One region of the Clostridium perfringens genome, then DNA from elsewhere that is predicted to be linked to it. Evidence: riboswitches for the same ligand, from Rfam matches in the RefSeq annotation. Region 1 holds a riboswitch; each other region holds the start of a gene.

Region 1 (6,381 bases):
ATCATCACCATTGAAACCTACTGTTTGGCTTCCTACCCCTAATTTATTTTCTAAATCATTTATAACCTCAGTAAATTTTTCATCTTTTCCTTGGTTATTGTAAATTACATAAGTCTCTCCACTTTCTATAATCTTATCTTCTAAACTTTGAGAAACTGGACTCCCCTCATATTTTCCATTTGAATATACAGCCAAATCATAATTAGAAAGATTTATTCCTTCCCCTGTTCCATTAAATATTTCAATAGCCTTTGAATTAGATGGTCCATGTAAATATTCAGATATTATTAAGTCTCCCTCTTGTGCTTTAAATTCCTTAGCAAAAGTAGGATAAGATGTAAATAAACTTCCTACCATGCTTAAGGATAATGCTTTAGTTATTAAAATCTTATAATCCTTTTTCATATGAATCCCCCTTGAAACAAATTTTTAAATGCTAATTTTCCCTCCCCTCTTTTCAACATATATAGAGTAATAACTACATTTTTTAATCTTTTACCCTATTTTTTTCATAGCATTCATTATATGTTTATTCATAAAAAAAACTCATTATTCTCACTTTACATAACCTTAATGCAAATTTAACAATAAAAAAACCAATTCATAGTCTATTTAAAACTATAAATTGGTTCATATCATAATCACATTATTGATTTTTCAAGACATAAGAAAGGTTCTACTATATCTCTCATAGACATCATTTCTCCTACATGTACATATCCTAAGTTTTTATATAAATTAACTGCATTTTCATTTTTATGATAAGCACTAATTCTTATGGAATTGCACTTTTTTTCCTTTGCCATTTCTTCTACAAAATCTATCATTTTTCTTCCATATCCTTTTCCCCTGTGAGATGGTGAAACAGCTATTCTATGAAATGACAAAAATGGTCCATCAACTTGCCATGCAATATCATTATAAACATCATAAGCATAATCATTAATAGTTGCAACAGCTACTATTTCTCCAGAAGCTTCTATTCCATAAAGATGTTTATTAGAGATATCCTTAAAAATTATTTCAGTATTGGGATAACTTTCGTTCCAATTATAAAGTCCTCTTAAATTCATTTCTTTTACAACATTATCATAAATACTTTTAACCTTGTTTAATTCATGTTCTTCTATTAATCTTATTTTCATTCCTCTTTTTACCTCTTCTAATAAATTAATTTAAAATAATGTTTTATTCAAAAAATCAAATCAAAATTTTACCCCATGTTCATATCTCCTTTAAATATTAATAATAAAATAACTTTAATTAGATAAAGTTTCCTTTGTAAACTATCTGCTTTAAATATGGTTCATTACTTATCGTGGAATAATTTTATTTTATTCAAAAGAAAAAGTCAAAGAATTTTCTGTTAACATTTTTCTGTTTAAAATTTATTAATATTTATCTTTTATTTGCTTTTTTGATATACTCTATTTGAGGAGAGGAAGTGGAATTTATGTTAAAAAAAATTAATTTTCATACCCATACTAAAAGATGTAAACATGCTAAGGGAGAGGATAAGGATTATATTGATGCAGCTATAAAAAACAACTTAGATATTTTAGGATTTAGTGATCATGGTCCTTATCCAGATAATAGATTTAATCTTAGAATGAACTTTAACGAACTTGAGGAATATAAGTCTACTTTAGAAAAACTTAAAATAAAATTTAAAAATTTTATTCAGATTAAAATTGGTTTGGAAATAGAATATTTGCCTTCAGATGATTTTTATTATAATTACCTAAAAAATGAGCTGAAATTTGATTACTTAGCTCTAGGTCAACACTTATTTTTAACTGAAAATGGCGAATTGAAAAATACATATTCCTTAAAAAGTACTAAAGAGTATATAGAATATGCAAAAAGTATTTGTCTTGGTATAAAAAGTGGATACTTTGACTTTGTAGCTCACCCTGATTTAATCTTTATAAATGATTTTCCTTGGGATGAAAATTGTGATAAAGCCTGTAATTTAATTATTGATACAGCAAAAAAATATGATTTCATATTAGAATTTAATGCAAACGGTATTAGAAGAGGAAAGAAAAAATATTCTGATGGAGAAAGATTCCCTTATCCCTATGAAAAGTTTTGGAATAAGGTTTCCTTAGCAGGAGTTAAGACCTTAATTAACTCTGATTGTCACACTCCTTGTGATCTTTGGGATAACACTATGGATTATGCCTATACTCTTGCCAATAACCTTAATTTAAACATTATTGATAATATTTAGCAATTTAAACCTTGCATTTTAATATTTTTAGGTATATAATCAATGTAAATTTGTTTTTAGGAGAATTTTTTATGATAAATAGTACAAACTTAATAAAAGCAAAACTTAATAATTCTTATTATTGCTATTATAGATAGTTTGTATTTATGATTGAATATATGCAGTCATAGATACAAACTCCAAAGAAATTTTGGATTGTATCTATGATGGCTTAATTTTCGTTATAAAGATAGGTCACATAGGTAATACTATATGGCCTTAATAAAGAGTTTTAATACCCTATAGGTCGTATAGTTTAACTATATGACCTATTTTTTTATATTTATATAAAAATCTAGGAGGTATTTTAAATGAAAGAACGAGAAAATTTTACTGGAAAGTTTGGATTTGTAATATCCTGTGTTGGCGCTGCTTTAGGCCTTGGTAACATATGGTTATTTTCCTACAGACTTGGTCAATATGGAGGTGCTGCTTTCTTAATACCCTACTTTTTATTTGTTTTTATACTTGGAACTACAGGTCTTATAACTGAATTTTCCTTTGGTAGAAAGTTTAAAGCAGGTTCATATACTGGTATAGTTGAATCTTTTAAAAGTAAATCATTAAAGGGAGGAAAATTCTTTGGTATGCTCCCTCCTATAGGATTAACAGGAGTTTTTATATTCTACTCTATAGTAATAGGTTGGATTCTTAAATACTTTTTCTTAAGTTTAACTGGATCTATTAATACTATTGACACCACTACTTACTTTAGTAATTTTGCTGGCACACCTAATACAATCTTTTGGTTTGCCCTAGCAATAATATTAACTTTAATAATAGTTTCTTTAGGAATAGACCGTGGTATAGAAAAATTAAACAAAATAGTGATGCCACTACTTCTTTTAATTTTTATAATTTTAATCATAAGATCTCTAACTTTACCAGGATCTTTTGAAGGAGTCAAATATCTATTAGTTCCAAGATGGGAAAACTTATTTAAAATAGATACTTGGGTAATGGCTCTTGGCCAAGCATTTTTCACAGTTTCCCTTAATGGATGCGGTATGGTTGTTTATGGTAGTTATATAAATGATAAATTTGATATTCCATCATCTGCAATACAAACTGCCATATTTGATACTTTAGCTGCCCTTTTAGCATCTTTTATGATTATGCCAGCAGTTTTTGCATATGGATTAAATCCTTCATCTGGGCCATCTTTATTATTTATAACTTTACCAAAAATATTTCAAGGTATGAATTTTGGTGCCTTACTAAGTACATTATTTTTTCTTAGTGTAATATTTGCTGCTATTTCATCCTCTGTAAATATGTTAGAGGGGCCTGTTGAAGCTTTCATGGCTCACTTTAAGTCAAATAGAATAAAAACTTCAATTATAATATCAGTCCTTTGTTTTTTATGTGGAATACCTTTATCATTAAATATGGGAATCTTTGATAACTTCTCAAATCTTATTACAATAATAATTTCTCCACTTTGTGCTTTATTGGTAGCTGTTGTATTCTACTATATTATTGGTGGCGAAAATGTATTAATAGAAGTAAATAAGGGAGCTCATAAAAAACTTGGAAAATGGTTTATTCCTTTAGGGAAATACATTTTTATCTTAGTTACTATACTAGTAATAATTCTTGGAATAATATATGGTGGTATAGGTTAAATTTAAACATTGTAAGTTTTGATAAAAATTTTTATTTAATAATTAATATTACTTGACCTAATTGTCATTTGCATATAAAATATACTTAGAATTATTTCATGTGCTAGGGGTGCCTTTAGGCTGAGAGATGATTATTTTATCATTAACCCTCAACACCTGATCTGGTTAATTCCAGCGTAGGGAAGCGTTTAGGGCTGTATTTAAACCGGATCTATATTTAGATTCGGTTTTTTATTTACATTCTTTAGACTCTCTAAGCACACTTAAAGTTTAAGGAGGGGGTAAAAACTATGATGTCATTTTCACAAATAATAAATGATTTTATTCAAAGTTTTTCATCAATTAATTTAGGAGGAAATTTTAAGGAGATTGTAACTAATCCACTAACAATTCTCACTTTAATAGGAGTCCTAATAATATTAGTTTTACTTATAAAGGCTAAAGACATCAAATTTGATGCAAAAATGCTTACAACAATAGGAATTGCTTTAGCACTTACTGCTGTATTAAACATGCTAAAGATATATAAATTTCCTCAAGGTGGAGGAATAACTTTAGGCAGTATGATTCCTATAATACTTATTGCTTATGCTTATGGTCCATTAGTTGGAATGCTTACTGGATTTTTATTTGGTATAATTTCCTTATTTATAGATCCATATATCCTTCATCCTGTACAAGTATTATTTGATTATCCTATACCATATATGGCATTAGGGGTAGCAGGATTCTTTAAAAATCATAGAATTTCAGGAGCTGTAGTAGCAATATTTTTAAAATTTTTGGCTCACTTTATTTCAGGAGTTGTTTTCTTCGGATCCTTTGCTCCTGAAGGAATGTCTCCAATTCTATATTCATTTTTAGTAAATGGTTCTTTAATAGGTGCTGATGGCTTAATATGTGTAGTACTTTTAGGTATTTTACCTGTTAATAGACTTATTAAAGCTATAAGTTCTAAAAGCGTAACAAGCAAATACGCATCTTAAAATAAAGTAAGGTCTAGATTTCATTAAAATCTAGACCTTTTTATTTTTTAATTAAAGAATTATACTATAGATAAGAGATAAAAAGTTATATAAACTTAGGAGGTACTTATGAGTATTAATCATGGTGCTAATTTATTTGATTTATCAAATGAATTAGGTATAAATAAAAAAGATATTAAAGATTTTAGTTCAAATATAAATCCCTTTGGAGCATCTAAAAAAGCTAAAGATGCAATTTTAAATAATATTGATATGGTTTCTATATACCCAGATCCTAAATATAAAGATTTAAAGGAGTCAATCTCTCAATATTGTCATTGCAAAAAAGAAAATATTATAGTTGGTAGCGGAGCTACAGAATTAATATCCTCTTTTATAAGTGTTATAAACCCTAAAAAAGCTTTATTACTTTCTCCATCTTATTCAGAATATGAAAGTGAACTTGAAAAGATAAATTGTGAAATAACTAAGTTTTTTTCCAAAGAAGAAGATAACTTTAAAATAGATGTTAACAAATTAATAGATAGCATAAACTCTTCAAAGTTTGATTTAGTTATAATTTGTAATCCTAATAATCCTACTGGATTCGCCTTTTCAAAGGATGAAATTTCTTTATTACTAAAAAATACTTCATCAATATTCATGGTTGATGAAACTTATGTTGAGTTTACAGAGCCTGAAATTTACTCCTCTACTCCACTAGTAGATATATTTAATAATCTATTTGTAATTAGAGGAACTTCTAAATTTTTCTCAACTCCAGGTATAAGATTAGGTTATGGACTTATTTCTAATAAAGAAATTAAAAAGTCAATGGTTGAAAAACTTGATTTGTGGAATATAAATATCTTTGCTACAACAATGGGAGAAATTATGTTTAAGGATAAAGAGTATATTCTTTCAAATACCTCTAAGTTAAAAGAAGAAAGAGATTATTTATTTAGAGAATTAAGTTCAATAAAGGACTTAAAGGTATATGAAAGTTACAGTAACTTTATACTTTGTAAAATTAGATCTAAAAAATTCACTGCTACTGAACTTTATAATAAACTTTTAGAAAAAGGATTGATAATAAGAAACTGTTCTTCTTTTGAAGGTTTAAATGAATATTTCTTTAGGGTTTGTGTCTTAAAACCTGAAGATAATAAACTTCTTATAGAAAATCTTAAAAATTTATTTTTATAATTTAAAAAATTAATAGGTTGCATATACATAATTTTTATTATTAATTATATATGCAACCTCTTAATTTTTGAAATTATATCTTATATTATAAGTACTTTTTAAAATTCACCTGTTTTATTTAATTAATCTTTTAATTTAAACGATCATAAACATAGCTGCTATTATTATGTAAACAGCTAAAAGTTGTACCCCTTCAAGCCAATTTGATTCTCCATCATTAACAATTCTATTAGCTATAAGTACTGAAACTATTAAAGCTACTAATTCAAAAGCATTAAATATTATACTCATAGGCTTAAATATAAGACTTAAA
Region 2 (6,381 bases), 1.3 Mb from region 1:
CTTTGTAAAGACTTATCAGTTCCTTTTAAGAGAAATGGATCATTAATTATAGGTTTTGATGAAGATGACCAAAAAGAATTAGAGGTTTTATATAATAGAGGAATTCAAAACGGAGTAGAAGGAGTAAAACTTTTATCAGCAGAAGAAATTTTAGAAATGGAACCAAACTTAAATAAAGATGTAAAGGGAGCTTTATTCTGCCCAACAGGAGGAATTGTTGGAGCATATGAATTTACTATAGCTCTTTCAGAAAATGCTATAGATAATGGAGGAGAATTAAGACTAAACTCTAAAGTTGTTGGTATTGAAAAAGATGAAAACTTCAAAATAAAACTTGAAAATGGTGATGTAGTAGAAGCTAGATTCGTAGTAAACGCAGCAGGTATTTATGCTGATAAGATTCACAATATGGTTTGTGAGGAAGACTTTAAGATAACTCCTAGAAAAGGTGAATACTATGTTTTAGATAAGAGCCAAGGAAGATTATTTGAAAAGACAATATTCCAATGTCCAACTAAACTTGGAAAAGGGGTTTTAGTTACTCCAACAGTTCATGGAAATTTATTAGTTGGTCCAGATGCTATTGATACTTGTGATAAAGATTCAGTTTCTACCGAGTATGATGGATTAGCTAAGGTTAGAGAAGTTTCTTTAAAAACAACTAACAAAGTTAATTTTAGAGAAAATATTAGAAACTTTGCAGGACTTCGTGCTATAGCTGATAAGCCTGACTTCATAATTGGAGAAGCTAAAGATGTAAAAGGATTCTTTGATGTAGCAGGAATAAAATCACCAGGTTTAAGTTCAGCACCAGCTATTGCGGTGGATGTAGTTAAAATGCTTGGTGAAAGTGGACTAGCTTTAGAGAAAAAAGATAATTTCAATGAAAAAAGAGAACAAGTACACTTTATAGAACTTTCTCCAGAAGAAAAAGCAAATTTAATTAAAAAAGATAGTAGATATGGAAGAATAATTTGTAGATGTGAAAATATAACTGAGGGAGAGATTGTTGATAGTATAAATAGAACTTTAGGAGCTAGAACTATTGATGGAGTTAAGAGAAGATGTCGTCCTGGTTGTGGAAGATGTCAAGGTGGTTTCTGTGGACCTAGAGTTCAAGAAATAATATCTCGTGAAACTGGTATGAATATAGAAGAAGTGCTTTTAGATAAAAATGGTTCATATATAATAAGTGGAAAAACAAAGTAGGAGGATTTAGTTATGAAATATGATTTAGTAGTTGTAGGTGGAGGCCCAGCAGGATTAGCAGCAGCTTATGAAGCTCATGAAAATGGAGTAGAAAAAATATTAATTATAGAAAGAGATAAAGAACTAGGTGGAATCTTAAATCAATGTATTCATAACGGATTTGGTCTTCATACCTTTAAAGAAGAACTTACAGGACCTGAATATGCTGGAAGATTTATTGACATGGTAGAAGGAACTAACATAGAAGTTATGTTAGATACAATGGTTTTAGAAATAGAAGGAAAAATAATACATGCTATAAATACTGAAAAAGGATATTTAACAATAGAAGCAGAAGCTATAGTACTTGCTATGGGATGCCGTGAAAGAACAAGAGGAGCTATAAGTATTCCAGGAGATAGACCATCAGGAATATTCACTGCAGGGGCTGCTCAAAGATTTATCAATATGGAAGGCTACATGGTAGGTAAAAAAGTAGTTATCTTAGGATCAGGGGATATTGGGCTTATAATGGCTAGAAGAATGACTCTTGAAGGAGCTAAGGTAGAGGCTGTTGTTGAACTTATGCCTTATTCAAATGGATTAACTAGAAATATTGTTCAATGTTTAGAGGATTATGGAATTCCACTATACCTATCTCATACAGTTATTGATGTTAAAGGTGATGGAAGATTAGAAAAGGTTATTATAGCTAAGGTTGATGAAAATAGACAACCTATAAAAGGCACTGAAATAGAATTTGATGCTGATACATTATTATTATCAGTTGGATTAATACCAGAAAATGAACTTTCAAAAAATGCAGGAGTTGAATTAGACCTTAGAACTAATGGACTTGTAGTTTCTGAAAGTATGGAAACAAATAGAGAAGGTATATTTGCCTGTGGTAATGTTGTCCATGTTCATGACTTAGTTGACTTTGTAACTGAGGAAGCTAAAAATGCAGGAAAGAATGCTGCTAAATATATTAAAGGTAAAAAGAGATTAAATCATTTCACTGAAATAAAAAATGGAGAAAATATAAGTTATACAGTTCCTCAAAAATTTGAAATTGAATCTTTAGATGGAAATTTAAATGTGTTTATGAGAGTTAGAAATGTATTTAAAAATAAACAAATAGTAGTTAGAGATGAAGAAGGAAATGTTATTCAAAGCTTTAAGAAACCTCATGTTGTTCCTGCAGAAATGGAGAGAATTACAATTCTTAAAGATAAGCTAAAAAATGCTAAAGGAGCAATAACAATTTCATTAGAGGATGGTGAATAATAATGGTAAAAGAATTAATATGCATAGTATGTCCTAGAGGATGTCATTTAACAGTAGACACAGAGTTAGAAAAGGTTACAGGAAACACATGTAAAAGAGGAGAAATTTATGGATTAAATGAGGTTAAAAATCCAACTAGAATAGTAACTTCAACTGTTAAAATAGATGGTTGTGACAACATAGTTGTTCCAGTTAAAACAGAGGAACCTATTCCAAAGGGAATGATATTTGATGTAATGAAGGAAATTAACAAGGCTTCTGTTAAACTTCCAATTAAAGTTGGAGATGTAATTATAGAAGATGTTTTAGGAACAGGTGTTAGCATAGTCTCTGCCAAGACAGTTTCATAAATAAATTAAGAAAGGTATCTGAAAAAATCAGATACCTTTCTCTTTTAATACATCTAATATTATATGTACATTAATTAGGATAGAATAAACAGTCCTAACTAGTGAGTAGCTAAAAATAGATATTTAAATATTTAAATTAATTATGACCATTTAACGAGTGTATGCCATTTATGTAAAGCACCTCATAGTAATAATATATTTAATATTTAAATTAATGATTAACCCTTAAATACAAATTTTAGAGTGTATGCCGATTTTGTAAGGCACCTCTTATTTATAAGTTAAGATATTAACTTTATATATTTTTGCTACATTAGTATATTAACCAATATATTTTTTTTTATACTTAAGATTTAAAATTTTTTTAGAATACTTGGAATATGAAGAATTTTAAATAATATGATTCGTCAGAGTTCCAAAGTATAGGGTGGTCTGCACTTTGAGTTCTAACTTCTATTTGTCTTAAAGTTCTTCTTGCATCATGAGCAGCCTCAGCTACAGTTTTCTTTAATTGTTCTTCATCCATATAATGTGAACAAGAGCATGTAGCGAAGTAACCACCTTCTTTAACCATTTTTATTCCTCTAAGATTTATTTCTTTATATCCTCTTATTGCTTGCTTAACAGTATTTCTTGATTTTGTGAAAGCTGGTGGATCTAAAATAACAACACCAAATTGTTTTCCTTCTCTTGACCAATCTCCTAATACATCAAAGGCATTATGCTTTTCAAATTTAACCCTATCTTGAAGGTTATTAAGTTCAGCGTTTCTAGTAGCACAGTCTACAGCGTGTTGAGATACATCTATTCCTAAAACTGATTTAGCACCTGCTATACCGGCATTTAAAGCAAAAGAGCCAGTATGAGTGAAGCAATCTAAAACATCCATACCTTTACATATTCTATGCATTGCAGCTCTGTTTTCTTTTTGATCTAAGAAGAAACCAGTTTTTTGACCATTTTCTAAGTCAACTATGTATTTAACTCCATTTTCAACTATTTGTATATCTGTATCAAATGGTTCAGTTAAGAAGCCTTTTCTTTGCTCTAAACCTTCTATTTCTCTAGTTTTTATATCACTTCTTTCATAGACACCTTTAGCACCGTATTCCTCAACTAGAATTTTAACTATTAGGTCTCTATATTTATCCATTCCAAGAGTTGATATTTGAATTACATAATAATCTTCAAATTTATCAACTGTTAAACCAGGAAGGAAATCAGCCTCTCCAAAGATGAATCTACATGAAGATGTATCTATAACTTTCTTTCTATATTCCCATGCAGTTTTAAATCTTCTCTTGAAGAAATCCTCATCTATTTCTTCATCTATATCTTTAGTCATTATTCTTATAGTTATTTTACTTCTGTCATTTATATAGCCTTTTCCTAAGAAATAACCTTTATGATTGTAAACTTCAACTATATCTCCGTTTTCATAATCTCCATCATATTCGTTTATTTCATCAATATATATCCAAGGTCTGCCTTGTTCAGCTTTTTTGTTTTTACCTTTGTGTAAATAAAACTTACTCGCCATTTAAATAGCTCCTTCCAAAATAATTCTTATAAGATTATAACATATTCTAGGCTTTCCAATAGGTTTAAAATGCATTTAAGAAAAATAAATTGGTACTTTAGAATAATAAGATAATATTTAATATATATTTCTAATAAGAGTAATTTTAAGGATTGAAAAAAATGATAAAAGCTATAGTTATTCCTACACCTAAAAGATTAAAGAAATACATAAGAGATACTGACTTTAAAAAGAAGGCGAAATCTTTTGTTACTCCAGAGAGAGCTATTATATATGGAACCATAGGAACAGGTGTAACCATAATGTCTCTAAGTGATGTACCAGCTAAGCCCTTTGTTATAGGAAGTTTATTATATCATGGCATTGCCTATGAAATTTTAGAAAAGTGGTATGATGAGTATGGTAATGACGAAGAGCTTAGAGAAATGATGATGCAAAATAGAGATTATTGGAATAATTTTTATATGAGGTTTTAAACTATAAAAAATTTATGGGTAAAAATCAATACACATCTAAAATAGATACTTAATTTAAAATATAACTAGAATTTATTAGGAAAAATATATATAATAATTATAGACTTTATAGCTAGGGGTGCCTTTGGCTGAGAGATAACATTTCGTTATTAACCCTTAAACCTGATCTGGATAATACCAGCGTAGGAAAGCCTGTAGAAAGTTTTATAATAGTATTTTATATGGTTAGATTATTATGACTTTTTATAAATTAAGCTACATCCTACATGGATGTAGCTTTTATTTTTTTATTAGACATATTATAACAGGCTATGATTATAAACTAAAAATTGTATGAAGTTTTTAGTTAGAGTTTTATAAAACTTTGAGGTAATTCTTATTTGGGCTATTAGGTTTAATCATAAGATTAAAGGAGATATAGAATATGAGATTTACAGAAAAATTATTAAAAGAAGCAATGCCTATATGGGAGAAGTATTTAGATCACCCATTTATAAAGGAAATTGGAGAAGGAACTCTTGATAAGAATAAATTTAGAGAATATTTAGTTCAGGATTACCTTTATTTAAAAGAATATGCTAAAGTTTTTTGTGCTGGAGTAGTTAAAGCTAAAACTATGGAAGAAATGAAATTCTTTTATAATTCAACAAAGGGAACTATGGAGGATGAAACAGCGGTACATATAGAATATTTAAAAGGATTTGGTATATCAGAATTAGAAGCAGAGAAAAGAGAATATAAGAGTACTACTATAAGTTATACAAGCTATATGCAAGCAATAGCGTTAACCGGAGATTTAGATGAGATTGCTATTGCAACTTTACCATGTACATGGAGTTATAGCTATATAGGAAAATATATTTCAAAAAAATACTCTAACAAATTACAGGGGAATTTCTTTAAACCTTGGATTGATGAGTATGCTTCTGATGGATTTGATAAGTTTACAGATGAGTGGTTAGCTTACGTAGATAAAAAATGTTCAAACTTATCTGAAGAAAAACAAAAAAGATTAATAGATATATTTAAAAGAGCTAGTTTGTACGAACTTGATTTTTGGAATATGGCGTATGATGAAGGTGAAAAATAATGAGTGTTTATTTAGTAGCTTTAATTGGAATTTTAATATTAGGTTTATACATATTAGATTTAAGAAAACATAAAATTACAACAAGAGAAATTATCATGATTGGACTAAGTGTAGCTATTTCTTATGTGCTTTATATGATACCTTTAGTTAGATATCCTCAAGGTGGTGGAATAACTTTCTTTTCTATGCTTCCAATAATGCTTTTATCATTAGTATATGGAAGAACTGTTGGAGTTACAGGAGGATTGATATTTGGGCTTTTGAAAATATTAAACGGAGCTTTTATAGTACACCCAGTACAATTTTTACTTGATTACATACTGTCAAATATGGCTTTAGGACTAGCGGGATCATTTGAAATAGATAAGAAATATAAAATATTCTTTGGCTCACTTATGGCTGGTAGTATAAGTACTTTTGTAAGCATAATATCAGGAGTGATTTTCTTTG
Region 3 (6,381 bases), 1.0 Mb from region 1:
CTTTTATTGTGCTTCCTATAACCTTATAATTAGTTCCCTTAAACTCATCCTCAAGGTTAACCCCTTCTTTAACCTCTAATATTAAACTTCCATAATTAAATCCAAAAAGTTCTTCTTTAGAAATATTATTTAATATTGCCCCAATTCTATTTCCTAGTGACATCTTAGTAATTCCCTCTGATACCCCACCAAACTTAAGAGAGTATGCTGAAACCACCTTTTCTTCTCCTATTAACTCATAAAGTTTTTCTAAGTTATTTTTAAATCCTTCCATTTCTAAAGTTCCATCTTCTAATTTCTCACCTTTCATAAGAACTAAAGTTGATCCTATATTTTTAAACTCAGGTGAAATAATTCTTGAAGCCTTTTCAAGACCTACTGCAAAGGAAACTAAAGTTGGTGGAACATTTAACTCTCCAAAACTTCCTGACATTGAATCTTTTCCACCTATTGCAGGTAATCCTAAATCCATTTGTGCCTTATAAGCTCCTAGTAATGCTGCAAAAGGCTTGCCCCATTTTTCTTCATCTCTTAATAATTTTTCAAAATATTCTTGGAAAGTTAATCTAACTTTTTTATAATCTCCTCCCATAGCAGCTATTTTAGTTACTGATTCAATAACTGAATAAAATGCCATGTGGAATGGACTCCATACTCCTAAATAAGGATTAAATCCATATGTCATTAAAGAAGCATCTTTACTTTCTCCTCCTAAGACAGGAATTTTAGCAGCCATACCCTCTGCTGGTGTTAATTGATACTTCCCTCCTAAAGGCATAAGAACTGTTCCTCCACCTATAGTTGAATCAAATCTCTCAATTAATCCTTTTTGACTACAAACATTTAAATTTCTTAAAGATTTTAGCCATTCCTCTTTAACGTCAAAGTTTTTAACTTCATATGGATAAACACTTGGTGATTTTACTTTTAAAGAAATTTCTTGTTTTGCCCCATTTGTATCTAAGAAACTTCTCTTTATATCAACTATAGTTTTATCCTTCCAATTCATTCTTAACCTATCAGTATCTGTAACTTCAGCCACAATTGTAGCTTCTAAATTCTCTTCTTCTGAAAGTTTTATAAATCTATCTGCATTTTCAGAGGAAATAACAACAGCCATTCTTTCTTGAGATTCTGATATGGCAAGTTCAGTTCCATCTAATCCCTCATATTTTTTAGGAACTTTATTTAAATCTATATCAATTCCTCTGCATAATTCTCCAATTGCTACTGATACTCCACCAGCTCCAAAGTCATTACATCTTTTTATCATTTGAGCTACTTCTTTATTTCTAAAAAGTCTCTGAATTTTTCTCTCTGTTGGAGCATTTCCTTTTTGAACTTCTGCTCCACATTGATTTATTGATTCTTCTGTGTGTTCCTTTGAAGAACCTGTAGCCCCACCAATACCATCTCTTCCAGTTCTTCCTCCAAGAAGTATTACAATATCTCCCTTTGAAGGTTCAAGTCTTATTACATTTTCCTTTGGCGTGGCAGCTATAACTGCACCTACTTCCATTCTCTTAGCCGCATAATTTGGATGATAAATTTCTGATACTTGTCCAGTTGCAAGGCCTATTTGATTTCCATATGAGCTATATCCATGAGCAGCTCCTAAAGTTATTTTTCTTTGAGGTAATTTGCCCTTTAAAGTTTCACAAATTTCAACTGTTGGATCTGCTGATCCTGTAACCCTCATAGCTTGATAAACATAACTTCTTCCTGAAAGGGGATCCCTAATAGCTCCCCCTAAACAAGTGGCTGCTCCTCCAAAAGGCTCTATTTCTGTTGGGTGATTGTGTGTCTCATTTTTAAACATTAAAAGATATTCTTCAGTTCCCTTATCTGTTTCTATTTCTATATTTATAGAACAAGCATTTATTTCTTCTGAAACATCTAAATCATCAAGTTTTCCTCTTTTTCTTAGCTCCTTCATGGCTATTGTGGCTAAATCCATTAACTTAACTTCTTTATTATTTAAGTTCTCCCCATAAACATAGGCTCTTGAATTTTTATAATCTTCATAAGCCTTTTTAATAGGTTCAGAATACTTGCCCTCTTCTATATAAACATCTTTTATTATTGTTTCAAAAGTTGTGTGTCTACAATGATCTGACCAATAAGTATCAATAACCTTAATCTCAGTTATTGTTGGATTTCTATCCTCTGATTTAAAATAATCTCTTATTAGTTTTAAATCTTCTAAACTCATAGCTAAAGATTTTTCTCTATGGAAATTTTTAAGTCCCTCTTCATTTAAACCTAAAAAGCCATTTAAAATCTCAACCTCATTAGGTTCCTCTAAGTTTTCTTCTAAGACTTTTGAAAGTGGACTAACTTCCCTTGAATCAACAGGATTAATGTAATAAGATTTTATTTTATTTATCTCTTCCTGATTTAAATTCCCTTTTAAAATAAGTACTTTTGATGATTTAACAGGAACTTTTTCCTCCTCAGTAAGAAGCATTATACACTCTGAAGCTGAATCAGCTCTTTGATCATACTGTCCTGGTAAATATTCAACACCAAAAGCTATTTCATCTTGTCCTATTTCAAAATTTTCCTCATATACTCTATCTACTGGAGCTTCTGACAAAATAGTATTTACAGTTCTTACATACTGTTCTTCTTCCATATCTCCTAATATGTATTTATTTAAAACTCTTACATCCTCCAAAGCTTCAATCCCTAAATTATCTTTAAAATCCTTAAGTAATATCTGACTTTCTACATTAAAACCAGCTTTTTTTTCTACAAATACCATTCTAATACCAGACATTTTAATCCCCCATTCAAAACACGAACATTATTAATGATTAAAAATTAATCATTCGTTAATTAAACATTACCACCTTAAATACGTATTGTCAATATTTAAAATTATTTAAAAATTCGTTTTTTAGATGATTTTAGACGTATTTATATTGTTTTTATTAATTAAAGTTCGTATTTAAGAATAAAAATAGAGATATATTAAAAGTCTCGAATAATATTTTTTAATATATCTCTAATATTTTTAGTCTTCTCTTAAAAGATTTATATCCTTTCCTTCTAGAATCTTATTCATATTTCTTATAGAGCACATTTTTCCACACATTGTACAACTATCTTTATGTTCAGGAGTAGATTCTTTTCTATATCTAATGGCTTTTTCACTATCTATAGCTAAAGAAAACATCTCGTCCCAATCTAGTCTTTTCCTAGCATCACTCATTTTATTATCTATGTCCCTTGCCCCAGAAATTCCTTTTGCTATGTCAGCTGCATGAGCCGCTATCTTTGTGGCAACTATTCCTTCCCTTACATCCTCTAAATTAGGAAGTCTTAAATGTTCTGCTGGTGTTACATAACAAAGAAAATCTGCTCCATAAGAAGCTGCCATAGCCCCTCCTATAGCACTTGTTATATGATCATATCCTGGTGCAATATCAGTTACTATTGGTCCTAAAACATAAAATGGTGCTCCATGGCATAATTTTTTCTCTAATAAAACATTAGCTTCTATTTCATTCATTGCCATATGCCCTGGACCCTCTATTATTACTTGTACATTTCTTTCCCAAGCTCTTTTTGTTAGCTCTCCAAGAGTAATTAATTCTTTGATTTGTACAGCATCAGTTGCATCAGCTATTGAACCTGGTCTACAAGCATCCCCTAAACTTAAAGTTAAATCATACTTTTCACATATATCTAATAATCTATCAAAATATTCATAGAAAGGATTTTCTCTATTATTTAATTCCATCCATGCAAAAAGAAGAGATCCTCCTCTAGAAACTATATTAGTAAGTCTTTTATTTCTTCTAAAAGTTTCAATTGTTTCTCTATTTAATCCAGCATGTATAGTAACAAAGTCAACTCCATCCTTTGCATGTTTTTCTACAACTTCAAAAAATTCATCAACAGTTATATCTTTAAGCTCTTTATCATAGAAACCTACTACATCATACATTGGTACAGTTCCTATCATAGCCGTAGAAACTTCTACAAGTCTTTTTCTAAAATCATAAGTTTTACCATAATTACTTAAATCCATTATAGATTCTGCATTCATATCTATTGCTTTTTTAACTTTTTCTAACTCTAATTCTATATTGGCACAGTCCTTTGAAATTCCTAGGTTAACATTTATTTTAGTTCTTAACCCTTGTCCAACACCTTCTGCACTTATACTTTTATGATTTTTATTAGCTGGTATTACAATTTTTCCTTCAGCCATTAAATTCATTAAAGTTTCAATATTAATTCCTTCTTTTTCTGAAACTACTTGCATTTCCTTTGTTATTATTCCTTTTTTAGCAGCATCCATTTGAGTTGTATAATTCATATTAGTTCTCCTTATTTTAATTTTTTAACTGCGCAGTTAAATTAATATAGGATCCTATTTTTTTATAAAAAATAAAAGCTTGCCATAAGGCAAGCTTAATAAACACTTATATAGATACATTTATAACTTTTTAAAGTATAAATATAAATAAACAACAGTTTATGCTTCCCTACGGTAGTACTAACTACATCAGGTTTTAAGGGTTAGATAGATATTATCCTCTCAGCATATAAAATGCACCCCTAGCACTTACGATTAAATATTCACTTTTTTTAAATTATACTATCAATTTTTTTCAATTTCAAGTAAATTTATAAAAATAAGTAATAATATACTTAATAATTATTTAAGCTAAATATAAAAAATATACTAAATTAAAACCAAGTAAAATATAAGTAGAAATTAAAAAAGCTTTAGAATAAGTTCCTATCTCATTCTAAAACTTTCCTAACTATTCCGATTTATATATTATAATTTAAGTTTTCTCTACAAAACAATGGAATTTTAAAAGCCTGTATGACAAAATCCACCGCCTCTATTTACACTTTTAAGTTTAGAAACATCATCTGTTTTTATAAAATTAGCTTTATAATATTTTGCTAAAACCATCTGAGCAATTCTATTTCCTTTTTTTATGTATATAGTTCCATATGGATTTCCGTTCTTATCTAAATAAATATATGTTTTTAATAACTTTTTATAAGCTTTTTTTCCTTCATCCTCATAAGAACTTATATCATGTCCTTTAGATTCTAAATAGTCGCTTAATCTTACTTCAGTATAATTATTTTTTAAATCATCTAATATACTTATATCATTAGCTATCTCATAAGGAAGATTGGCTATATTATAATTATTTTCTAAAATTACTGATATATCACTAACTGAATCAGCATCAATAGTTCCTATTGAGTTTGAAATTTTTAAGTTTGTTCTTAAAGAAAGTCCACTTCTAGCCCTAATTTGAAGCTCCATATTATCAGGAATTGCAAACTTTAACCCTAGTGGAATTGCAACCTTTTCAAAAGGTCTTATAACCATATCCTCTGCTGCAAAAAGGTCTGCTCCTGCGGCTAATGGTGTTTCATATTTAGGTGTTTCTCCATTTTTATCATATTGAATATATACATCTCTCACTCTTTGTTCTCCCGCCATAAAATTCACCTCCATCTTTAGTAAAAATTATATTTTAAAATCCCCCTATTAACAAATGTGTAAATCATCCATATTCTTAATTGAAAGTTGTATTATTAACATTTTGTTAATATATTTTCTTTATTCTTACATTTACAACTTATTACTTTTATTAAGAATTTTTTTATAGAAAAACTTAATTTTCTATAAAAAAATAACAGGTTTAATCTCTCTAACCTGTTACTTTTTACTTATTTAAAATTATTTTTAAAAATTATTTCTATTCATGTTATATATACAAATTCCAGCAATAGCACCTGTTATAAATACAGTTGCTAAGTTCCATATCTTAAATATATAAACTCCAAAATAATGAACTAACACAATTAAAATTAAAGCTATAACTATGTGGATAATCCATTCCCACTTAGGCTCTATTTTAAAAGCTCCAAACATTTTATCAGTTAACCTTATTTTTTTATCAATTAATCCATATAAAACAGCAAATAGAATTGTTGATATAACAAACACTAATGCTTCCAATATATTTTGTAATAAAAGCATTCTATCCATAGTTTCTTCCCTTTCAATTCATCCTTAATAGCTATATTATACCATTTTAAAGAATAGTAAGTGAACTTTACAATTAAAATTAATATATCATTTAGACTTTAAATCCACCTAATCTATGGAGATAATACTATTCCTTATTTTTAGTCTAAACCTAAAGAATAAACTAATAAAAATATATCTTTTTACAAATTATTTTTTAAAGGAAGCAATTAAAATTCCAATAAAAATTCCATTTATACTTGAAACTACAAAATTTCCAATCCCATAAGGAATACTTAAGTATTTAAATATTATGTAACTTAAAACTAAAACTATTATTGCAGTTATTATAACTATTAAATCATATA
Region 4 (6,381 bases), 250 kb from region 1:
AAACTCAAATAAATATACTGGATTTCATAACCCAAATAAAGTTGATACCTATTTTTATTGTGTGAACTAACAAACAAAACTTCTTAGAAAATTTCATAATTCAAAAAAATCTACAGATAAAATATCTGTAGATTTTAAGTATAAAAAATATTTAATTTCTCTGTATTAATACAAATTAAAAACTTTGTAAATTAGTTATTTTCGTGAGTAGTCATATCTCCTGATCTTAATGCTCTTCTTTCAGCTATTAAATTTTTAACTAAAACATCAATAGTCCAATTAATAGATGTTTCTGTAACCATTGCAACTAAAGGTCTTTGTATGCCTACTTTTTTTAAGTTTTCTAAAAATATATGAACTTTTCCAGGAGCTATGGCATTAAATATTATTGCTCTTTCTTTAACTCCTTCACCTTCTATTTTTTCAATTTTATCTTCTAATATATTCTTTATAGTTTCATCTCCATTTTTAGAATTTAAAACTATTTGATCTTTTATTCCCATTATTCTAGCAAAGTTTTGTATTTTCTTTAATTCCTTATTTCCAAAGTTATATAAGATTACACAACTTCTTCCTTCTTGTTCACTTCTATCTGAAATATCTATTCTCTCAAATGACATAAGCAATTCTCCTTTGATAACAAATTGTAATTATTAATTAATATCAATTATACCATAATTCTATTAATAATCATATAATTTACATTTTCCTTCATATAAATCTAGATATATTTAAAGAGCTTTAAAAGTATCTAAGGACTTCTTTATATTATTACTCATAAATAAAAGTGACATACATGCAAAATCATCAGCACCAGCCCCTAATACTTCTTTAAAGTTAAGTTCATTTATTCCTCCTAAGGCTATGACCTTGCAATTTACCTTTTCCTTAATCTCTTTTATAAAATTAATTCCCTTAGGAGTTACGTCCTTCTTACATTGCGTTTCAAAAATAGGAGATACTAATATATAGCTTGCCCCTAATCTATCAGCCTCAAGGGCCTCTAAGATAGAATGAACAGATACTCCAACCTTTAAGGATTTAATTTCTTCTAAATTTCTCTTAAAATCATTAAAGCTTAAATGAATAAACTTCTCTTTTAAAATCCTTGCTGCTTCAATATTGGAATTTAATATTATATTTGTTTCCTCTGGAACTAACTCTTTTATTTTTATATAAACCTCTATTAATTCCTCTGTACTTAAATCTTTTTCTCTTAAAATTATATTTTTAACACCATATTTACCTGCTTCCTCTATGGTATTAAAATATCTTTCCCTATTTACTAACTTTCTATTGGTTATTAAAAACATAAAAATCACCATTTTAATAAAAAATTATTTTAAAATCTATGCCAATCCTTAAATATAGGTTGATAACCTTGACTTTTTATTAATTCCTTAACTTCACTTACAGAACTTTCATCATTTATATCAAATTGGCTTGTACCTTTTTCTTTTAAAGAATGGCCTCCAACCTCAGTTGAAACTCCAGCACTAATTTTACTTACTCCTAAAGGAATTAAATTTCTTCTAAAATCCTTTCCTTCTCTAGTAGATATATTTATTCCTCCTTGAGGATCAAATAGTCTATAGGCTAAAAGTATTTGAACTAGTTCCCTATCCTCAACTTCATTTAACTTTTTAAGCCCTCCTTCACAGGGTCTTATTCTTGGAACTGAATAACTTATATCTATATGAGGATACTTATCTCTTAAATATTTTCCATGCATTGCTGTAAAGAAGGCATCTATTCTAAAATCAGCTAATCCTAATAAGGCTCCTATACTTATGCTTCTCATTCCAGCTTCTGCTCCTCTCTCTGGAGCTTCTAATCTGAATTTATAATTTTTCTTTGGACCAGCCACATGAACCCTATCATATACTTTTTCATCATAGGTCTCTTGATATACAGTAAGCCCTTCTGCACCTGCTTCTACCACCTTTTTATATTCCTCTTCTGTCATTGGATATATTTCAATGGTTATTGAAGGAAATTTCTCTTTCAAAGTTTTAATGCTCTCTTCTATATACTCTACTGGAGTATGATATTCACTTTCCCCTGTTAATATTAGAATATGTTTAAATCCATCCTTTGAAATAGCTTCCCCCTCTTTTTCTATTTCTTCTTGATTTAATTTTTTCCTACATATTTTATTTTCTACATTATACCCACAATATGAACACTTATTTACACAATAATTTGATATATACATAGGTGTATAAAGTAATATTGTTCTTCCAAAATATTTTAAAGAGAGATTTCTTGCTTCTTGAGCCATTTCTTCTAAAACCTCTTCTCCCATAGGAGATATTAAATTAAGTAAATCCTCTGGTCTCTTCTTTCTTTCATAAATACTTCTTAATACATCTTCCTTTTTTACAGAATCAAAATATCCATAAAAATCAAAACCTCTATATTTTTCTACTACATCATAAAAACTCAATTAAATCATCTCCTAATCTAAAAATCCAGTAAGTGGAGATGAAGCATTTCCAAACTTTGATTCTCTTCCCATTTTAGCTTCATAAGCTAATCTGCCACCTTCTACTGCCATTTTAAAAGCTCTAGCCATATTTATAGGATCTTCTGAGGATGCTATGGCAGTATTAACTAAACAAGCTGCAGCTCCCATTTCCATAGCTTCCATAGCCTGTGATGGCTTTCCTATACCTGCGTCAACTATAATAGGAATATCTAATTCATCTATCATTATTTGAATCAATTCTTTAGTCTTTAACCCTCTATTACTTCCTATTGGTGCACCAAGTGGCATTACAGCTGCCGCTCCAGCTTCTATTAATCTTCTTCCTGCATAAAGATCTGGACACATATAAGGAAGGACAATAAATCCTTCATCAGCTAATACCTTAGTTGCCTTTATGGTTTCTTCATTATCTGGAAGCAAATACTTAGAATCTGATATAACTTCTATCTTTATCCAGTTTCCACATCCCATAGCTCTTGCTATCCTTGCTATTCTAATAGCCTCCTCTGCATTAGTTGCCCCAGAAGTATTAGGAAGTAGTATTACATCCTTAGGTATATTTTGAAGAATATCCTCTTCCTTATTATCTAAATCTACCCTTCTTAAGGCTAAAGTTATAACTTGAGAGCCACTTCCCTCTAAAATATCCTTTATTATTTCATTTGAAGGATATTTACCACTTCCAACAAAAAGTCTATTTTTTATCTCTACTCCACCTATTATTAACTTGTCCATAAAAAATTCCCCTTTTCTACTCACTACTCTTCTTATTTCTTCATATTTTAGACTAGTATTTTATTTTTTATATATAAACTCTGTCTAAAAAGCACTTAAAATCCACTCTATTTTTACTATTATTTATTTTTAAAATTCTATTTTGTTAACAGCTATATCTATAACTAAATTAGCCATGTGATTTGCACATATAGCCACTCTAGGAGCCATTAATCCACAGCCTTCCTTAGCTTCATTTACCAAATCTCCACAAATATAAAAATTATCTGTTATTTGCTTTGTTTTTATTAAATTTGAATCATAAAAACCAGCCATTCCTGAAGAGGAAATCAAAAATTTGTCCTTCATATTACCTAGAACATAATTAGCTAATAAGGCTTTATAATCTGGATTATCAAAGGCTTCTATTATTATGTCAGCGCCTTGTAAAATACCCATATTATCTTCAGAAAGCTTAAGATTTAAAGCTTCTATTTTTATAAAAGGATTTATTCTAATTAAGTTTCTTTTTAAAGCAGTTACTTTAAATTCTCCAATATCCTCAATATAATACTGTTGCCTATTTAAATTAGAAGGTTCTACTATATCAAAGTCTACTAAGCTTATACTTCCAACCCCTATTCTTCCTAAGGAAATAGCAATATTAGATCCAAGGCCTCCACATCCAGCTATTAAAACCTTAATTCTTTTTAGTTTTTCATGAATACCTGGTGTATGCCTAGATACCATTAGTTCTTCTAACTCCTCTTTATTAGGCATAATTCCCTTTTTTATAAAGACAATCCTATCTCCATCCTTAAGTTTCTTATCTTCTACAAGTGGAAATCCATTTAAAACTATAACATGAGAATCAGGAAATTCTTTATTTTTTAAAGAATATACTGTGCAATTTTCTTTTACCTCTCTCCACTTTTCATTAATCTTTATATTCATAAAGGTCCCTCTTATCTTTTTTCTCTTTTATTTTCACTCACCTTTTATTGTTTAGACTTCTTAAATACTTCTTAATCATCCTCCACCAACAAAGGCAATAATCTCAATTACATCTTCATGATTAAGTAAGATTTCATTATAATTACAGGAATTAACTATCTCTTTGTTTAGTTCTACAACAACTCTCTTACTATTTACATTTAAACTTTTTAGTAAATCATAAACTGTATTAAGTTCACCTTTTTCTACTTTCTTACCATTAACAATCATACCTTCACCTCTTTTCTATATTCTTAAGACTTTTATACCAACAAAAAAAGGTTTAGCAATATTGCTAAACCTTTTAAAAATATATTCTCTAATTAATCATAATAATATTTTCTAATATGAAAAATCACAACTTAAAATATACTTCCCTACGCTGGTATTAACCAAATCAGGTTATTAGAGTTAGGACTTATTATCCCTCTCAGCCTTTTACAGCACCCCTAGCAATATCTTAAAATTATTTGTTTTTATTTATCATAACTCAAAAAACATTTTTTATCAATTAGTTTTTTCCTTCTTTTCTAATCTTCTATTTTTCATTGTTATTAAATTATTATTTAACATAGCTGTTAATATTAATCCTATTAAAGCTATAATAGCACATGTTAAGAATAATTTAGTATATCCTGTATTCATAGTTTGTTGGAATGCAGTTTCTATTGCATCTTTAGCTCCATCTAAACTTTGCATATATGATTTTTCAATCATATCAATATTCATATGAGGATTATTTGCAAATTTGTCTCCTAAAGCTGCAAATTGTGATTGTACCATTCCTTTTATAAGACTAAATATATTAGTAACGCTGGCATTTCCCATTGAATTAGCAACATTTGAAGCTCCACCACTATTTGACATTATATTAGACATTCCATCTACATGTGGCATAACTTTTTGTAATGCTTCTGGTACTCTTCTACCTGCATCTGATATAAAGTTAATAAGAATATTTGGTGATACTGCAATACCTATGGATTTAATTAATGATACTGCTGATTGTCCAACTGTAGCCTCATTATCTGGTACTAAACTAAGCATTAAGTAATTTATTGGTGTTCCCATAGAGAATCCTAAACCAAATCCCATAATAGCTAAACCTATTATTAAGTTAACCATACCTGGATGTTTAGTTGTTACATATCCTTGATAAAGATTTCCTATGATAACTAAAGACATACCTATTAATAGTACTTTTTTAACTCCTATTTTATCTATGAATTTTCCACCTAAAGGTGCTGCTATACCTACAAATATTGCAAATATTGTAACTATATATCCACCACTACCCATTGGTGTTCTTAATATATTTTCACTAAATTGAGGAATAAATACTGTTGCCATTAATCCACAACCTACAACAAAGCTTAATATTAAAGTTATAGCTATTTCCTTATTAGTAAAGTAAGATAAGTTTATTACTGGATCTTCTGCTTTCTTTTCCACCCAAACTAATATTGGAATTGATATTATAAATATTAAAAGATATGGCCAAACATCTAGTGATTTTATTGAATTAGCAAAATCATAGAATTTTAAGTTTGTAGCTCCATACATTAAAGATAAAATTAATATTGTTAATACTCCTGAACCACAAACATCTAATTTCTTAATTCCTTGTGCAGAAGTATTTTCTTCTAATTTAGTTGCCATAAGTAATATTATTATACTGATTGGAACATTTACTAAGAATAAAAATCCCCAGTTTTTATCTCCAAAAATAGAAAGTATTCCTGAACCTAAGGTTGGTCCTACAACTGTTGCTATTCCATATACTCCTCCAATCATCCCTAAAGCTGAACCTCTTTTTTCAACTGGGAATGATGTTCCTATGTACGCTGTAGCTATTGGCATTATACCTCCGCCACCTATTGCTTCTATAACTCTTGAGAATAATAAGAATGTATAACTATTTACGTAATCTGATACCCCACATAGTAAAGAACCTAGTCCAAATAGAGTTATTGAAACCATGTAAACTTTTTTTCTACCATACTTATCAGAAAGTTTTCCCATAAGAGGCATTGATACTGCATATGCTAAGGTGTATATTGTTACAACCCAAACACTAGCATTTTGTGAAACTTTTAATCCATCAGCTATTATATCTCTTGCTGGTGAAACTATACCAGAGTCAATAGCTCCCATGAAGATTCCTAACAAGAAGACAGCCATGGTAA

What was found. A riboswitch is a leader RNA that binds a small molecule or an ion and turns the genes downstream of it on or off. The one in region 1 is predicted to bind thiamine pyrophosphate.
Positions count from the first base shown of each region.
Region 2: another riboswitch for thiamine pyrophosphate. It lies ahead of tenA (thiaminase II); the one in region 1 lies ahead of thiT (energy-coupled thiamine transporter ThiT).
Region 3: another riboswitch for thiamine pyrophosphate. It lies ahead of thiC (phosphomethylpyrimidine synthase ThiC); the one in region 1 lies ahead of thiT (energy-coupled thiamine transporter ThiT).
Region 4: another riboswitch for thiamine pyrophosphate. It lies ahead of thiS (sulfur carrier protein ThiS); the one in region 1 lies ahead of thiT (energy-coupled thiamine transporter ThiT).

Region 1 covers NZ_CP065681.1:1,741,315-1,747,695, reverse strand. The annotation lists gene I6G60_RS08505 (CehA/McbA family metallohydrolase) at 1-405, opposite strand, end outside; gene I6G60_RS08500 (GNAT family N-acetyltransferase) at 642-1,145, opposite strand; gene I6G60_RS08495 (histidinol-phosphatase) at 1,445-2,233, shown strand; gene I6G60_RS08490 (sodium-dependent transporter) at 2,584-3,897, shown strand; TPP riboswitch at 3,993-4,097, shown strand; gene thiT (energy-coupled thiamine transporter ThiT) at 4,188-4,883, shown strand; gene I6G60_RS08480 (pyridoxal phosphate-dependent aminotransferase) at 4,992-6,068, shown strand; gene cax (calcium/proton exchanger) at 6,204-6,381, opposite strand, start outside.
Region 2 covers NZ_CP065681.1:433,551-439,931, forward strand. The annotation lists gene I6G60_RS02240 (NAD(P)/FAD-dependent oxidoreductase) at 1-1,209, shown strand, start outside; gene I6G60_RS02245 (FAD-dependent oxidoreductase) at 1,222-2,475, shown strand; gene I6G60_RS02250 (DUF1667 domain-containing protein) at 2,478-2,825, shown strand; gene I6G60_RS02255 (class I SAM-dependent rRNA methyltransferase) at 3,190-4,365, opposite strand; gene I6G60_RS02260 (hypothetical protein) at 4,527-4,841, shown strand; TPP riboswitch at 4,946-5,047, shown strand; gene tenA (thiaminase II) at 5,266-5,931, shown strand; gene thiT (energy-coupled thiamine transporter ThiT) at 5,931-6,381, shown strand, end outside.
Region 3 covers NZ_CP065681.1:2,776,081-2,782,461, forward strand. The annotation lists gene I6G60_RS13005 (phosphoribosylformylglycinamidine synthase) at 1-2,779, opposite strand, end outside; gene thiC (phosphomethylpyrimidine synthase ThiC) at 3,017-4,327, opposite strand; TPP riboswitch at 4,477-4,581, opposite strand; gene I6G60_RS13015 (dUTP diphosphatase) at 4,832-5,482, opposite strand; gene I6G60_RS13020 (hypothetical protein) at 5,729-6,034, opposite strand; gene I6G60_RS13025 (DUF4184 family protein) at 6,224-6,381, opposite strand, start outside.
Region 4 covers NZ_CP065681.1:1,487,945-1,494,325, reverse strand. The annotation lists gene I6G60_RS07365 (CPBP family intramembrane glutamic endopeptidase) at 1-2, shown strand, start outside; gene I6G60_RS07360 (DUF3783 domain-containing protein) at 192-620, opposite strand; gene I6G60_RS07355 (thiamine phosphate synthase) at 732-1,313, opposite strand; gene thiH (2-iminoacetate synthase ThiH) at 1,343-2,446, opposite strand; gene I6G60_RS07345 (thiazole synthase) at 2,459-3,223, opposite strand; gene thiF (sulfur carrier protein ThiS adenylyltransferase ThiF) at 3,353-4,156, opposite strand; gene thiS (sulfur carrier protein ThiS) at 4,232-4,426, opposite strand; TPP riboswitch at 4,553-4,656, opposite strand; gene I6G60_RS07330 (MFS transporter) at 4,703-6,381, opposite strand, start outside.